Regions from separate parts of the Rahnella sp. PD12R genome, predicted to be linked through region 1. Evidence: predicted binding sites of a transcription regulator. Region 1 holds the regulator's gene; the other holds the start of a gene.
What was found. The regulator LexA, encoded in region 1, represses DNA repair genes until DNA is damaged. The targets are predictions, from matches to a motif close to TNCTGTATGTACATACAGNA.

Region 1 (8,717 bases):
TTCCTTGTGACTTCATCGCGCCTGCGGTCAGCCACAACGCGCTGAGCGATCACCACGCGAAACTGCTGTCTAACTTCTTTGCACAAACTGAAGCGCTGGCATTCGGTAAATCTCTGGAAGTCGTCGAGAAAGAATTCGCCGATCAGGGTAAAAAACCGGAAGACGTTAAACACGTCGCGCCGTTCAAAGTGTTCGAAGGTAACCGTCCGACCAACTCCATCCTGCTGCGCGAAATCACGCCATACAGCCTGGGTGCGTTGATCGCGATGTACGAGCACAAAATCTTCACGCAGGGCGCTATCCTGAACATCTATACCTTCGACCAATGGGGTGTGGAACTGGGTAAACAGCTGGCGAACCGTATTCTTCCTGAACTGGAAGGCAGCGAAGATGTGACCGGCCACGACAGCTCGACCAATGGCCTGATTAACCGCTTCAAAAACTGGCGCTAATCCCTCGTCATCCTTCAGGCTGTTTCAGCGTTGGCTGCGTGAACTCACCCCGGTCACTTACTTATGTAAGCTCCCGGGGCTTCGTTCCCTTGCCGCCTTGATCCAGCCCGAATGATTTAGAGGGACAGGTCGAAATATTTCTAAATAAAAGGGTTAGCCTCAACGGGCTGGCCCTTTTTTAATGCCGCTTTTCCGGCACAGACTCTGTGGTATTCTGCGGGTATTCATAACAAAAGTGGGATGTAGATCACATGGCAGGATCAAAACGTGCGACGATGGTTTCCGTCATCATGCAGCGAATTTTGAACGTTTTCTTATTGGGGCTGGCAGTCATTCTGATGATCTTTATCGGGCGTGAAACCTACCATCTGGCAATGGTTTTGTTCGTTAATAACGATCAGTCTTCATCGTATCTGCTGATAGAGGGTATCGTGATTTACTTCCTCTATTTCGAATTTATTGCGCTGATCATTAAGTACTTTTCGTCGGGATATCACTTCCCGCTGCGTTACTTTATTTATATCGGCATCACGGCGATTATCCGCCTGATTATCGTCGACCATAAAAGTCCTTACGACACGCTGGTTTACGCCTGCGCCATCCTTGTCCTTGTCGTGACACTTTACCTCGCCAACGGCGAACGTCTGCGCCGCGAATAAATGAGGCGATTACTGCCTTGCATTCATGCGTTAGAATGCGAGGCAGATAATTAATTGGAGGTATGAATACCTCCATGATGGAGCCGTTGATGTCTGATTCCCATTCCCCTGAACAACTCCCGATCCATTGGTTTCAAGATCCGAATGACGTGCCGGCGGATGTTGCTGACTGGCTGATGGAAATGGGATCCATGACCCGCCGGTTTGAAAAGCAGGGTGTTACCGTCACCGTGAAACCGAAAAATGAATGTTTTGTGCGTCGTGATGAGCTGGGTGAAAGCGAAGCGCAGCAGCTGCCGGAAAGTGCCCGTTATTGGGTTCGCGAAGTGATCCTGTTTGGCGATGCCGAACCCTGGCTGCTCGGACGCACCGTGATCCCGGAAGAAACGCTGACCGGGCCGGATCTGGCGCTGGTTGATTTGGGCACGGTGCCGCTGGGTCGGTATCTGTTTAGCGGCAACAATCTGACCCGTGATTACATCCATCTGGGACAATTAAATACTGAGCAGGGCAGTTTATGGGCGCGTCGCTCACGGCTTTGTCTGTCGGATAAGCCCCTGCTTCTGACAGAAATTTTTCTGCCGGACTCGCCGGTTCACCGCCCTGAGGGCAAAGTGGGCCAGGCATGAGTCAAACTAATCCACAAGGAGAACAGAGAGTGTCAGGAAGTATGACTCAGGGCACCTGGCGGGATTACTGCCGCCTGATGCGCATTGATAAGCCGATAGGTTCTTTGCTGCTGTTGTGGCCGACGCTTTGGGCGTTGTGGCTGGCCGGTGAGGGAACGCCTTCTGCCAAAATTTTGCTGGTCTTCGTGCTGGGCGTTTTCTTCATGCGCGCGGCGGGTTGTGTGGTGAATGACTACGCGGACCGTAAATTCGACGGACACGTAAAGCGCACCGCCAACCGTCCGCTTCCAAGCGGTGCGATCACCGGGAAACAGGCAAAAATCTTGTTTGTCGGTCTGGTGCTGGTGTCCTTTCTGCTGGTTCTGACGCTGAACCGGATGACCATTTTGCTGTCCCTCGCGGGGCTGGCGCTGGCATGGGTTTACCCGTTCATTAAGCGGGTCAGCAACCTGCCGCAGTTTGTGCTGGGCGCGGCGTTTGGCTGGGCAATTCCGATGGGGTACGCCGCCGTCAGCGGGACGTTGCCTTTGAGCTGCTGGCTGATGTTCATCGCGAACATTTGCTGGACGGTGGCTTACGACACGCAATACGCGATGGTCGATCGTGATGATGATTTAAAGATTGGCGTGAAATCCACGGCGATTTTATTTGGTCGCTTTGACACGCTGATTATCGGCCTGTTGCAGCTGGCAACGCTGGTTCTGATGGGCATTATCGGACACCTTTCTCAGCTTGGCGCGCCGTTCTGGTGGTCATTAGTGCTGGCCGCTGCGCTGTTTGTTCACCAGCAAAAGCTGATTGCCAAACGTGAGCGTGATGCCTGCTTCCTGGCTTTTCGCCAGAATAACTACGTCGGGCTGGTGCTGTTCCTTGGCATCCTGATGAGTTTATCTGCTTTCAGCTTCTGAGCCTTTCAGGCAATAAAAAACGCCCGGTCTTTTTATAAGCCCGGGCGTTTTGCTTTATGGCGTTACCGCAATGATTTTAACGTCAATCAGTGGTCGGTATCGCGCACGTCCATCTTCGGCTCAGCCGGAGGTTCGGTCGCCTGAGGCAGCTCAGAAGGCATACCGGCGCTTTCGATGGTGAGTTTAATATCCGGCGTCATCAGGTCGCTGAGCATGTTGTAAATCTCACGCGTCTGTTCCTGAATCGCATCGCCGCTGTCGCTGATATACCCTTCAGCGCGCAGTGTGCCGACCAGCGTGGAAAACACCGCTTTGTCGAAGAATTCAGGGGCATTAATGCCGTGCAGCACGGATAAACGCTGCGCCATAATCCGGCTCTCTTTTTCCAGCGCACCGCGGTTGATGCTTGGATTATTGGTGAGCAGGGAGAACGTAATCGCGTAGCGTTGCAGCGTTTCGCGGACACCCGCCGCCAGCAGTTGCAGCGTGCGGATACGCGCCGGGTTCAGCGTCAGCTCGTCGTCTTCCAGATGAATGATCTGCTGACGGGCCAGTTCCAGCGTCAGAATATCCAGCACGTGCGGAAGTTCCGATTTATCGAAATGCATAAACAGTTCAGCTTTCAGCATCGGATAAATCAGTTCGACCTGACGCAGCAATTCAGCACGACTCACATGGCGGTGGTGCATCACGATGCTTGAAATCAGCGACGGCAGGACCAGCATATGGTGGATGTTGTTGCGGTAATACGTCATCAGCACCGCTTGTTCGCGCGGCAGAACGATGATGTCGCCGATATTGTCTTTCTCGACCTGGAACTTATTCATGTTCAGGGCGTGATCGAGCAACTGGTCGGCAGTCAGATCCGGCACCGTCGAATCGGCGTTATACGGCACGTTGCGCAGCAATTGCAGATAACAATCAATCTGCTCAGTCAGTTGTTCGCGGGTCAGTGAACGCTGACGCGATGCCAGCAGCGCGGTACAACACAGGTTCATGGCGTTTGCCGCCGCTGAGTTGTTGATGCGCACCATAATCTGTTCTGCCAGATCCTGAACCGTTGGCGTCAGCCAGCTCGGACGTTGCGCTTCGATAGGATCGATCGCTTCACGCCAGGTTGGTACGTTCTGGTTCAGATACGTGGTCAGATGCAACGGTTCACCAAAGTTCACATAACCCTGGCCGAGGTTACGCAGTTTGCGTAAACCATTGAGCATCTGGGTCAGACTTTCTTTCTCTTTGGTCGCACCGCGCAATTCTTTCGCGTAGGTGCCCACTTCCATGACGTGTTCGTAACCGATGTAAATCGGCACTAACGTAATCGGACGTGAACCGCCGCGCAGCATGGCCTGAATAGTCATCGCCAGCGTGCCGGTTTTCGGCTCCAGCAAACGCCCGGTACGCGAACGGCCACCTTCCACGAAATATTCCACGGAATAACCACGGCTGAACAGCTCGCCGAGATACTCACGGAATACCGTCGAATATAGCTTGTTGCCTTTGAACGTACGGCGGATGAAGAACGCACCCAGACGGCGGAAAATCGGGCCAGCGGGCCAGAAATTCAGGTTGATACCGGCCGCAATGTGCGGAGGAACCAGCCCCTGATGATAAAGCACGTAGGACAGTAACAGATAATCCATGTGGCTGCGGTGGCAGGGCACATAAACGATTTCCTGCCCGTCCAGCGCCAGCTGACGCACACGTTCCGCATTATTGACGTTGATGCCTTTATACAGGCGGTTCCACGTCCAGCTCAGCACGCGATCAGAAAGGCGCACGGCTTCATACGAGAAGTTAGCCGCAATCTCTTCCATCAGCGCGATGGCGTTTTGCTGGGCTTTTTCGTGTGAAATCTTCTTACTGCGCGCTTCATCTTCAATGGCTTTTTCGATGGCCTTGGACGCCAGCAGCTTATTGAATAAATCCTGTCGCGCTGGCAAACGCGGGCCAACTGCCGCCAGACGCTGGCGGGAGAAGTGCATACGCGCAACACGTGCCAGTTTCTGGGCGATGGTTTTGTCGGTTCCATGCTCGGTCGCCATATAACGCAGCGAAACGGTATTGGAAAAACGGACAAAACTGTCGCGGCCCAGCCACAGCACGGCGAAGAATTTCTGGATCCCGTTCAGCACGCGCAGATGCGGCGTATCGTGGCCTTCGCGGCCTGGCGCACGGCCAAACATGACCGACACGGGCAGCATCTGAATGTCTAAATCCGGGTTATTACGGTGCAAATCCAGGTAATCGTGGAACAGCTTTACCGATTCCTGCTTTGGCGTGTAATAAGAGAAAACGCGCGGGCCTTCGGCAATAAACACATGGCTCGGCAGCAGCGTTCCGTCGATTTCCAGCGGAATAAGGGGATCAGGCAGATTTTGCGCCAGACACTGCGCGCGCAATGTCAGCAAATCGGCTTTGGAGTTATAAGGCAATACGTACAGAATTGGCCGGGTCGGGTCTAAGTGCAACTCGGTAACCGGATCTGAAGGTATGACCTTGCTCTTTACCAGCAATGAGAGTGGTAAATTCAATAATGTGTAATAAAGTCTACGCCAACCTGACATAAAAACGTGAAGCCTCTTGTTAGCAATTTCGCCGCAAGGATACCAGAAAGCTCAGACGAGATCTGTGGTGATGAGATACCATTAAACCGCTAAAATGCGCAAAACCCGCAGGACAATATTTCAAGGATCAGTAACAGAATGGCGAACCAAGTCACTGGATTTACCCGCATCTATAAAGCCGCAGGCTATTCCTGGAAAGGCCTGAAGGCCGCATGGCAAAATGAAGCCGCTTTTCGGCAGGAGGCCAGCGTTGCTATCCCGCTAATTTTATTATCTTTCTGGCTGGATGTAAGCAGTATAGAACGTATCCTGCTGATTGGCTCCGTCGTGCTGGTGTGTGTGACTGAACTGCTTAACAGCGCCATTGAATCCGCGATTGACCGCATCGGGCCTGAGTTTCACGTCCTGTCTGGACGAGCGAAAGATATTGGCTCCGCCGCTGTACTTCTGACCATCATATTGGCGATTTTTGTCTGGGTCAGCATCTTTTGGCCGCGATGGTTCTGATTTGGAATCTGCATTCCAGGAATTGTCGTTATGCCCTGTTTTTATTCAATCTTAGGTTTTCATTGACCGTTTAGCTGTATATACTCACAGCTAGACTGTATAAACAACCAGGGGGCGGAATGAAAGCTTTAACGACCAGACAACAAGAGGTCTACGACCTTATTCGCGATCATATCTCCACCACCGGTATGCCACCGACCCGCGCAGAGATTGCATCCCGTCTGGGGTTCCGTTCCCCGAACGCGGCGGAAGAACACCTTAAAGCGCTGGCGCGTAAAGGCGTTATCGAGATCGTTTCCGGTGCTTCGCGCGGTATTCGTCTGCTGATGGAAGAAGAAGAAGGTTTACCGCTGATTGGCCGCGTTGCCGCCGGTGAACCGCTGCTGGCTCAGCAGCACATCGAAGGACATTACCAGGTCGATCCGGCCATGTTTAAACCGAGTGCGGATTTCCTGCTGCGTGTCAGCGGGATGTCGATGCGTGATATCGGTATTCTGGATGGCGACCTGCTGGCAGTACATAAAACGCAGGACGTCCGTAACGGGCAAGTTGTCGTTGCGCGTATTGATGATGAAGTCACGGTCAAACGCCTGAAGAAACAGGGCAGTGTTGTTCAGCTGTTGCCTGAAAACAGCGAATTCCAGCCGATTGTGGTTGATTTGCGTGAACAGAATTTCAGCATTGAAGGTCTGGCGGTTGGCGTTATCCGCAACGGCGACTGGATCTAATCTGCGCTTAAGCTTTACGTTACAGGTGCGTTGGCCGCCTCTGACGCGCCTGTAAAATCACTATCTCATCGCCCCGTTTTGGGGCGATGTTGTTTTAAGCATTGCTCAAAAACTCTTTCGATAAAATCCTCTTTCTTACGTGTTATCCGCTGCGTTGCCTGTTCAGAGCAAATGTCGTATTCGCTTCCTCTATGCCCTGAATTACCGGCCTTTTTCAGTCAGACAGATTTCAATTCCACGTTATTTCCTGCTTTGGATTAATCCTAATAGTGGTTTTTATCCCTGTTTTGGGAAGACGAATCCGCATTCTCTACTAAGCTTAGAAGTGTTAAGGACGGGCTGCCAACAAACGTGCAGCTCCACAACCCAAGGTAACAGGAGATATTTATTATGAATAAGGACCAAGCCGACGGTAACTGGAAGCAGTTCAAAGGGAAAGTGAAAGAACAGTGGGGTAAGCTGACTGATGATGACCTGACAGTCGTTGAAGGTAAACGTGATCAGCTGGTAGGTAAGATTCAGGAGCGTTATGGCTATCAGAAGGATCAGGCCGAGAAAGAGCTCAAGGATTGGGAATCGAAAAACAAATATCACTGGTAACACGCGACTCCCCCTCGCGTATCAGTGACGTATCCTGAGTCATTGCTGCTCCTACCCGGAACACTTTCAGGATACGGGTACAAGGATGTACCCAACCTTCAATATCTTCCTTCTACACCTTAAATTATCCGTTATGCTGCGTTAAAACCCTTCCGCTTTAAGCCTTTTGAAATCCATCAAAAACACCTGATATATCAACGTTTTTTAACCACAATGCTGTGGTCGTGTTCGCAATGATCGTGACTGTCGCAGGTTTCAACAACTTTGCATTCGGCACATAAGCCATGCGCTTCAACGACTGAATGACGCAACTCAAAGCCGGATTCAAGCGCCAGTTTCGCCAGACGTTCTTCAATACCGTCTGTGGTTTTTTCCGTGACCAGCCCGCAGCGGTCACAGATAAACAGTGCAGAAGTGTGGCTCGGTTCTTCGAAATGATGGCAAAGCACATAGCTGTTAGCTGATTCAACCCGATGAATAAACCCTTGTTCCAGCAGGAAATCCAGCGCCCGGTAAACCGTTGGCGGTTTGGCCTGCGGTTCGCTGACGCGCAGCAGATCCAGCAAATCATAGGCGCTGATCGCACCGGGTTGTTGCGCCATCAGTCGCAAAACTTCCAGCCGCTGCGGTGTAAGACGAACATTGCGCTGCTGGCAAAGTTCTTCAGCTTGTGAAAGTAATTTTTCCGGATTATTCAGGGTCATAGCAACATTCTCTGAGCGCAGATTGGGATAAATAGGCCACATCATGCAGCCATTCTTAATTTTATCATGCTTCAGCCAGATCGACGAATTATGCGCCGCTCAGTTGTGAGGTTGCACGGGGGCAAAGCCGCTAAACCGGGCAAGATGCCGAATCTTTGTTCTGTGGTATAATCAGCGATTAACTTCCCTCTGGCCGCCGTGCCGGAGGGAGCGCCACGAACCCCTCAGCGAATGTCAGGCCGATGTCAGAAACTCAACACGCAATGCCCCAAAACGCCATGTCCACAACCCCGCCATATTCCGCTCAGCGTTTTTCCGTTGCGCCGATGCTTGACTGGACCGACCGTCACTGTCGCCATTTCCATCGCCTGATGACCGGCCAGACGTTGCTGTATACCGAAATGGTCACTACCGGCGCGATTATTCATGGCAAAGGCGATTATCTGGGCTTTGGCAATGAAGAACATCCGGTGTCTTTGCAGCTGGGCGGCAGCAATCCGGCCGATCTGGCGCACTGCGCGAAGCTGGCAGAAGAACGCGGCTATGACGAGATCAACCTGAACGTCGGTTGCCCGTCAGATCGCGTGCAGAACGGTATGTTCGGTGCCTGCCTGATGGGGCAGGCGTCGCTGGTGGCGGATTGCATTAAAGCGATGCGCGATGTGGTGTCGATTCCGGTCACCGTCAAAACCCGCATCGGGATTGACGATCAGGACAGCTACGAATTCCTCTGCGATTTCATCCGTCAGGTGTCTGAAAACGGCGGCTGCGATACCTTTATCATTCATGCCCGTAAAGCCTGGCTTTCCGGCCTGAGCCCGAAAGAAAACCGTGAGATCCCGCCGCTGGATTACCCGCGTGTTTATCAGCTCAAGCGTGATTTCTCTCATCTGACGATGGCAATTAACGGCGGCATTAAAACGCTGGAAGAAGCCAAAACGCATCTGCAACACATGGACGGCG
Region 2 (8,717 bases), on a different contig from region 1:
GAAGCGTTATGCCAACCGGCATAACGCTATAATAGCAGCATTCAGTATGGGAATGGGTAGTACAGAAGGTGTCAGGCGGAGAGCTTCACCGGTTCTTCGCTGAAATCATCAGCCGGTTCCAGTTTGAGGGACATCTCTTCGATCATCGTGTTGAGTTTTTTGTGGAACCCAACCAGAGTGGTCTCAAGTTTCTCACGCACTTCAGCATCTTTAATGTTTTGCGCCTTCCAGATGCCGTCTTTATCGAACAATCCGAAGTAATAAACATAGGTAAAACGTTCGGCTTCGGCTTGCAACTCTATCCACCAGCCCCAGAATTCACGCTTCTCAGGAGCGGGTTTCACGTTTACACAGACCGCTAAGCAGTCAAAGAAAAAGCGGTCGTTCTCGCATTTCCCTTCTCTAATGTACGGCCCGAGTGTACCGAAACGTTTCATTAGCCTGCTTTTAGGATGACCACTTGGTAACGTCATTGTACAACCTCCATAGAAAGACGATCCTTTTTAGCAAACCGTTAAGAATTAGCAACCATTAAGTTAACGCATCTGCTTTTCCAGCCATTCACAAATTTCGTGTAACGCGCTGTCAAAGTGCTGATAAAGCGGCTCACTTTTGATGGTCAGAATCTTGCCTTCGGAGGAGGAATCAGCAATCAGCCTGGCTTCGCTCTTCGGGCTGAAGATATCGCTTTCCCAGTAGGCGGCAAGCATTGGCGTCGGTGTTCTGCGCCCTAATAATCCCTGCGTTTTCAGAGAATATCGATTAAGTTCAGTTTTCAGCGCGGAGTCCGACGCCGTCGACATTCCGATGCGGCTCGCCAGCACGTCCATGTACATATCCGGCACCTGTTCCTGACATTTCGGGTCGCTCAGCAGCGAATGCACCAGCGCGCCCAGCGTCGCCACAGCCCGCACGCGGCGCGGCTCGAGATACGCCAGCCGCACGGCGACGTTCGCCCCAAAGCGATAACCCAGCAGGCTGACGCGGCTCGCATCCACCCACGGCACATCAGAAAGCTGCATGAGAACCTGCTGATGCAGGAAGCTGGTGTCCTGCGTCAGTTTCCATTTAGAGGAAAAACCGATCGACGGCATGTCGATGGTGAGCATCGCAATGCCCATCGGCGCGAGATAAGAGCGGAACAGACGCTGATGGTCACTTTGTAATGTGTCCAGACCGCCGCAGACCATGACCGTCGGGAACGGCGCTTTGCCTTCGTTCGGCAGATGCAGGAAACCGGTGATCGGCGCGCCGCCCGGGATTTTGAATTCCAGCTCTTTCAGATCATACGGTGAATGTTCGGAGGATTTCTCAAACGCTTTATTGGCCAGCGCTTCCGCCTGTTCTGCCAGCGTATCGCCTTTCAGATGCGGGTAACCGGCAATGCTGTAAAGGTTCGCGGCTTTCAGCCAGTATTCGCTGGCAAGATTGGCGTCTTTTTCATCGGCGGCTTTTTGCTGCCAGTGCATGGCCTGATTCGACCATTCATAAATCCAGTTACCGTTGCGATAGCCAATGACGGTATCGAGCAATAACGGGTCGCTGTGTTCGGCCTGAGAAACGGCAATGCGCGAAAGCACTTCTTCCACTTCCAGCGGATCAACGCCGCGCCACATCCACATCAGACGGTTAATTGTCCGGTACCAGCAATTCACGGTATCGCCTTCCAGCGCTGAGTGCATCGGCGGGTGCGTATTGTGATGATGAACGCGATGAACCAGTGTCGAAGTTTCCGGATATTTGAATGACGGTTTGAACAGTTTTTCCGTGAGATTGGCTGGAGCCATGATGCAAGATCCTCCGTTAGCAAGCAGCTTTTCGCCCGCAGGCGAACGTTTCAGGCAGGGATTATAACCCGCCCACGTTGCGACAAGACAGGAGTGAGGTCAAGCGGAAAGGATTTCAAGTCAACAAAAGCAAAACGCCCGGCAATGAGCCAGGCGTTAAAAGGGGGTCACTGCATCCTCTAAATCCTTCGTGCTGCATCATGGCGGCGTGAAGGATGACGAGGATTTACTTTCCAACCAATGGCGGGACGAACACCACGCCCATATCCCACGGCTGTTCAATCCAGGTGTTCTGCGGGATATCAACCACGTAATCGTCAACCAGCGGCGCACCGGCAGGTTTGGCGAAGATCGTGATGAAATGCGCTTTCGGATACATTTCGCGGATCGCTTTCGCGGTGCCGCCGGTATCGACCAGATCGTCGATTACGATGAAACCTTCACCGTCGCCTTCTGCGCGTTTCAGCACTTGCATTTCGCGCTGATTGTCGTGGTCGTAGCTGGAGATACATACGGTATCCACATGACGGATGCACAGTTCGCGAGCCAGTAACGCTGCCGGAACCAGACCGCCACGGCTGACGGCAATAATGCCTTTCCATTGTTCTGCCGGCAGCAGGCGTTTAGCCATCGTGCGGGCGTGGATTTGCAGCATGTCCCAGGTTACAACGTATTTTTCGCTCATAAAGGTGTCCCAGCCAGTGAATTGACGGCTTCTAAAAATTTAAACCCTAAATAATTCAGATTGCAGGAAGGCGGCAAGTGAACGAATCCCGATGAGCTGACATAAGTCAGTGATTCGGGTGAGCGAACGCGGCCAACGCATCTGCAATTTGAAGTATGACGGGTGTATTCGGGGAAAAAGGTTGCGCGAGATTATAGTGAGTCCGGTTCACAAAAACCAGCGATTATCTGGCCTCACGGCCCCAAAAAACCCGGATTTTCTCCCCTCGCCCGCGCACAGGTTAAGATTAAGTGATATTCTGTCAGGCCACTCGCCACACAGTCTGGCGGGGATTACTTAACCTTAAACCTACAGCATCTCAATCAGTTCCCCTGCAAATGGAGCCTGAATGAGCTGACTGTTACAGGAGACTTATAGTGTCTGAACTGTCTCAGCTTTCGCCACAACCGTTGTGGGATATTTTTGCCAAAGTATGTTCAATTCCGCACCCTTCTTATCATGAAGAAGCGCTGGCAAAACACATCGTTGAATGGGCTCAGGAAAAGGGTATCCACGCTGAGCGTGATGAAGTTGGCAACATTTTGCTGCGCAAACCGGCCACCAAAGGCATGGAAAACCGCAAAGCCGTTGCCCTGCAGGCTCACCTCGATATGGTGCCGCAGAAAAACAACGATACTGTTCATGATTTCACTAAAGATCCTATTCAGCCGTTCATTGAAGACGGTTGGGTAAAAGCCCGCGGCACCACGCTGGGCGCAGACAACGGTATCGGCCTGGCTTCTGCACTGGCGGTTCTGGCTGATGACAGCGTTGAACACGGCCCGCTGGAAGTGCTGCTGACCATGACCGAGGAAACCGGCATGGCGGGCGCATTCGGCCTGCAACCGGACTGGTTACAGTCTGAAATTCTGATCAACACCGATTCTGAAACCGAAGGCGAAATCTACATGGGCTGCGCCGGCGGGATTGATTTTACCGCCACGCTGCCACTGAGCCGCGAAGCGGTTCCGGCCGGTTTCACCACGCTGAAACTGACGCTGAAAGGCCTGAAAGGCGGCCACTCCGGCGCGGATATCCACCTCGGTCTGGGCAATGCCAGCAAACTGCTGGTGCGCTTCCTGTCAGAACACGCCGACACCCTCGGTCTGCGCCTGCTGGATTTCACCGGCGGTACGCTGCGTAACGCCATTCCCCGCGAAGCCATCGCAACACTGGCAATTGCAGCCGATAAAGCGGACGCACTGAAAGCCGCTGCACAGGAATTCCTGGCAACGATTCAGTTCGAACTGTCTGCGGTTGAGAAGAAAATCGCTTTCGTCGTGGAAGCGGCAGAAAGCACAGCGAACGCGCTGAGCAAAGACAGCCAGGGTAAATTCATTGCACTACTGAACGCGACGCCAAACGGCGTGATCCGCATGAGCGATGACGTTAAAGGCGTGGTAGAAACCTCCCTGAACGTCGGCGTTGTCACCATGAAAGATGACGAAGTGGCGATCAACAGCCTGATCCGTTCCCTTATCGACAGCGGCAAAGAATACGTCGTCAGCATGCTGAATTCGCTGAGCAAACTGGCCGGCGCAAAAAGCCTGGCAAAAGGCAGCTATCCTGGCTGGAAACCTGAGCCAAGCTCTCCGGTGATGACGCTGGTGCGTGAAACCTACGAAACGCTGTTCAGCAAAACCCCGAACATCATGGTGATCCACGCCGGTCTGGAATGCGGTCTGTTCAAAAAACCGTACCCGGACATGGACATGGTTTCCATCGGGCCAACCATCACCGGGCCACACTCGCCGGATGAGCAGGTTGAAATCGCCAGCGTTGAGCTGTACTGGAAACTGCTGACAGCATTGCTGAAAGCGATTCCTGAACGTAAGTAATTGTTTTAGCGCCTCCCCTGCGAAGGGGAGGTGCTACAGTCACTCCCACGGCAATAACAACTGCCGTTCTATCTGCGGGTCCTGCAACGTGACATGCAACCCGACCAGACGCACACCCCGCCCGCCGCGCCGCTGTTCCCACGCTTCACGCGCCACTTTCAGTAAATCTTCTTTATTGAGCACCGGCCAGACGTGTTCCTGCGTGGTCTGCTGGAAATCATGGAATTTGAGTTTCACGCCCTGACGCGCGATGCGTAAATTCGGGCTGACCCGGCTCAGGCGCGTTTGTAATTCAGGATATAACCGTTCGATCAGCGCGACGCACTCCTCCCAGCTGTGGATATCTTCCGCCAGCGTGCGTTCCACACCGACCGACTTCCGCAGCCGCTCGGCTGAAATTTCACGCTCATCGATGCCCTGACAACGCTCCCACAGCACGCGGCCAAATTTGCCAAACTGTTTAAGCAGCCTTGCTAAATCATAGCGCTGCACGTCGCCGCAGGTGATCAACCCCTGCTCCTGCAATCGCTGGGCGGTGACTTTGCCAACACCGGGGATTTTACTCAGCGGCAGATCCAGTAAAAAAGCCTCAACTTTGTCTGGCGTAATCACAAACTGGCCGTTGGGTTTATTCAGGTCTGAGGCAATTTTCGCCAGAAATTTGATGGGCGCAATCCCCGCCGAGGCCGTCAGATTAATTTCATCAAAAATCGCCTGACGGATTTCAGCGGCGATCAGCGTCGCGGAGCCATTGCATTGGGTCGATTCTGAAACATCCAGATAAGCTTCGTCGAGTGACAGCGGTTCGATCAATGGCGTATAACGCGCAAAGATTTCGCGGATGTGGTTTGAGGCTTCTTTATACGCCTCCATTCTGCCGGGAATGACTTTCAGGTGCGGGCAAAGTTTGAGCGCCATTCCGGTCGGCATCGCGCTGTGGACGCCGAATTTGCGTGCCGGGTAATTGGCGGTGCTGATGACGCCACGCCGGTCGCGGCTGCCACCGATGGCGATAGGAATGTCGCGCAGGGAAGGATCATCGCGCATCTCGACGGCCGCGAAAAAGCAGTCCATATCCACATGAATGATTTTACGCATAGCCCTCCCCCAATGACTGTATAAGTATACAGTTGAATCAGGAGATTTCAAACACAGAAAATGACGGTTAATTTGGCTTAATTAATCACCATTAATGGCATCAGAAAGTATTTACATTTCCTGAAGCGAGAATTCAATATTTGGTGATTGCTAAAAAATTAATCAGTATTAATATGGCAACGTTTCAGACAGGCAGTACATAAGAAGAAAATCAGTGGCGGTCTTACAGGCAGTTCATCTGTAGACAAAATAATCAAAATTATTATCGAGCAGGACTTAGAATGATCAGAATCGCGCTGTTTCTTGCGATGCTCCTCAGTTTGCCTTTATTTACAGCAAATTACGCCGTGGCCAGCGATGCTGTCCCGGTAAACGCGGCGCTTAAAAAACAATTGTTAGGTGCCCCCGTTTATATCCAGATATTCAAACAAGAACGTAAACTCGAATTGTATGCCCAGCTCGACGGCGAATATCGTCTGATCGGCAGCTACGGCATCTGCGATTTTTCTGGCGGTTTAGGAAATAAACGTCGCGAAGGTGATTTTAAAAGCCCGGAAGGTTTCTACAACGTGGATATTCACCACCTGAAACCGGACAGCCGTTTTTATCGCGCCATCAACATCGGTTTCCCGAACGCCTATGATATCTCGCAGGGTTATTCCGGTAAGTATCTGATGATCCACGGCAACTGCAAATCTATCGGTTGCTATGCGATGACTGACGGTTATATGGATGAAATCTTCACCTACGTGCAGGCGGCCTTCCAGTTCGGCCAGCGCAACGTGCAGATCAGCATTTATCCGTTCAAGATGACCGATGCCAACATGCAGTCGCACAAAAACTCAAGCTACATCACGTTCTGGCGTCAGCTACAGCCGGGCTTTGCGTACTTTGAGAAACACCATCAGCCACCTAACGTCGTGGTGACTAATGGGAAATATGAAGTGCTGCAACCGTTGTCAAACATCCCGCTGCCTTCACAGCTGGCGTTCGCCCCGGTGAAATAATGCGAATTCACCTGGAGCAATTTTGTTCCAGGTTTCGTTTGCCGTCAGCGGTTGCGTGGCAATCACGGTGACGACATCATCCGGTGTCGTCTGCTGCTGAAAATCAATTTCCACATCCTGATCCAACAACGTTGCCTTTCCGAAAGGCGCCCGCCGCGTGATCCAGTGCAGATTGGTCGAACAATAGGCCATCACAAAATGCCCGTCCGACAACAGCATATTAAACACGCCCTTCTGCCGTAACTCATCCGCCAGCGACGCAATATAGCGAAATACCGGCGGCCAGTTGGCCGGACGGCGCGGATAACGCTGCGTAAGTTTATGCAGCAACCAGCAAAAAGCGTATTCACTGTCGGTTTGCCCGACCGGACGCAACGTGCCGGTATCCAGCTGGCGGTAACCGCGAAGCTGGCCGTTGTGCGCGTAAGTCCAGTTATGGCCCCACAGTTCGCGGGTAAACGGATGGGTATTCTCCAGCGCCACTTCGCCACGGTTTGCCTGACGAATATGGGAAATCACCGCGCAGGATTTGATCGGATATTCCTGAACAAGGCGGGCGATAGGCGAATTAAAACTCGGCATCGGATCTTTAAAAGTACGACAGCCATTCCCCTCGTAGAAGGTAATGCCCCAGCCGTCTTTATGCGGGCCTGTCCCGCCACCGCGCTGCACTAATCCACTGAAACTGAAGCAAATATCAGTTGGAACGTTAGCGCTCATCCCGAGCAATTCGCACATCTCCCGCCTCCTTTACAGCAAAGGTATTACGCCTTCGCCATCTCTTTTTCGATTAATAAGATCAGGATATGAATCACTTTAATGTGGATTTCCTGCACGCGGTCAGCGAAGCCAAAGTGTGGCACGCGAATTTCCACGTCGGCAGAACCGTCCATTTTGCCGCCGTCTTTACCGGTCAGGGTAATGACTTTCATGCCTTTAGCGCGCGCGGCTTCAATCGCTTTGATCACGTTACCGGAATTGCCGGAAGTGGAGATGCCCAGCAGCACATCGCCTTTCTGACCCACGGCTTCCAGATAACGGGAGAAGATATATTCGTAACCGAAATCGTTACCCACGCAGGAGATGTGGCTGACGTCGGAAATCGCAATCGCCGGGTAGCCCGGACGGTTTTCACGGTAGCGGCCGGTCAGTTCTTCTGCGAAATGCATGGCGTCACAGTGTGAACCGCCGTTACCGCAGGAAATCACTTTCCCGCCCGCCTTGAATGAATCGGCCAGCAGCACTGCTGCACGTTGAATAGACTCAATATTTGCCGGATCGCTGATGAATTTATTCAGCGTAGCAGCAGCTTCGTTCAGTTCAGTACGGATAATATCCTGGTACATAGCAGCCTCTTTTATGTCCATTTGCAGCCAGCTGTGGCTGGCCGATAGCAATAAAACTTTCCGCTGAGCAGTTTAACGGAAAGCCGAAACAGCGAGAAGCCAAGAAGCGGTAATGATTCTTATAGTTTCCGTTTTTGACGCTTCGTGCGGCCGGTTTGTGAGCTGTGTTGTAATTAGTATGTAAACACATTGATAAAGAAATGAGCATGAACTAAAACCATTGTATCCCTACAACAGGTCAGACCTCCTACTACTCAGGAGCTTTACTATGATGGTTCTTAGCATTGTTGCATTTGTCGTGATCCTTGGTGCGTTGTTCTATCACAAGGTCAATCTTGCCTTTAGCAGCCTGATTTTACTGGCATTTACCGCTGCCATCGGCGCTATTCATCTGTGGACGCTGTGGCTGTTACTGCCGCTGGCGATTATCCTGCTGCCGTTCAATGTGCCCGCACTGCGCCGCGCATTGTTCTCCGCACCTGCACTTCGCACCTTCCGTAAAGTGATGCCCGCAATGTCACGCACGGAAAAAGAAGCGATTGAAGCCGGTACCACCTGGTGGGAAGGCGACCTGTTCGGCGGTAAGCCGGACTGGAAAAAATTGCAGGATTATCCTGAACAACACCTGACCGAAGAAGAGCAGCGCTTTATCGATGGCCCGGTTGAAGAAGCCTGCCGCATGGCCAACGACTTTGAGATCACGCACGAACTGGCTGATTTGCCGCCGGAGCTGTGGGCGTATCTTAAAGAGCACCGCTTCTTCGCGATGATCATTAAGAAAGAGTACGGCGGTCTGGAATTCTCCGCTTACGCTCAGGCCCGCGTGTTACAGAAACTGGCAGGTGTGTCCGGCATTCTGGCCATCACCGTCGGCGTGCCGAACTCCCTCGGCCCGGGCGAATTGCTGCAACATTACG

Region 2: a site for LexA is predicted at 5,462-5,481, ahead of dinB (DNA polymerase IV). Genes of this name have one in related genera too.

The regions. Positions count from the first base shown of each region.
Region 1 is NZ_JAHTMS010000004.1:115,337-124,053, forward strand. Features, by position in the region: gene pgi (glucose-6-phosphate isomerase) at 1-452, shown strand, start outside; gene psiE (phosphate-starvation-inducible protein PsiE) at 704-1,111, shown strand; gene ubiC (chorismate lyase) at 1,201-1,740, shown strand; gene ubiA (4-hydroxybenzoate octaprenyltransferase) at 1,770-2,648, shown strand; gene plsB (glycerol-3-phosphate 1-O-acyltransferase PlsB) at 2,735-5,215, opposite strand; gene KWG64_RS09855 (diacylglycerol kinase) at 5,354-5,722, shown strand; gene lexA (transcriptional repressor LexA) at 5,842-6,450, shown strand; gene KWG64_RS09865 (CsbD family protein) at 6,841-7,050, shown strand; gene zur (zinc uptake transcriptional repressor Zur) at 7,245-7,754, opposite strand; gene dusA (tRNA dihydrouridine(20/20a) synthase DusA) at 7,997-8,717, shown strand, end outside.
Region 2 is NZ_JAHTMS010000015.1:57,558-66,274, forward strand. Features, by position in the region: gene crl (sigma factor-binding protein Crl) at 72-473, opposite strand; gene frsA (esterase FrsA) at 537-1,787, opposite strand; gene gpt (xanthine phosphoribosyltransferase) at 2,014-2,472, opposite strand; gene pepD (beta-Ala-His dipeptidase) at 2,889-4,349, shown strand; gene dinB (DNA polymerase IV) at 4,389-5,447, opposite strand; gene dpaA (peptidoglycan meso-diaminopimelic acid protein amidase) at 5,729-6,454, shown strand; gene KWG64_RS22645 (class II glutamine amidotransferase) at 6,425-7,192, opposite strand; gene lpcA (D-sedoheptulose 7-phosphate isomerase) at 7,219-7,800, opposite strand; gene fadE (acyl-CoA dehydrogenase FadE) at 8,069-8,717, shown strand, end outside.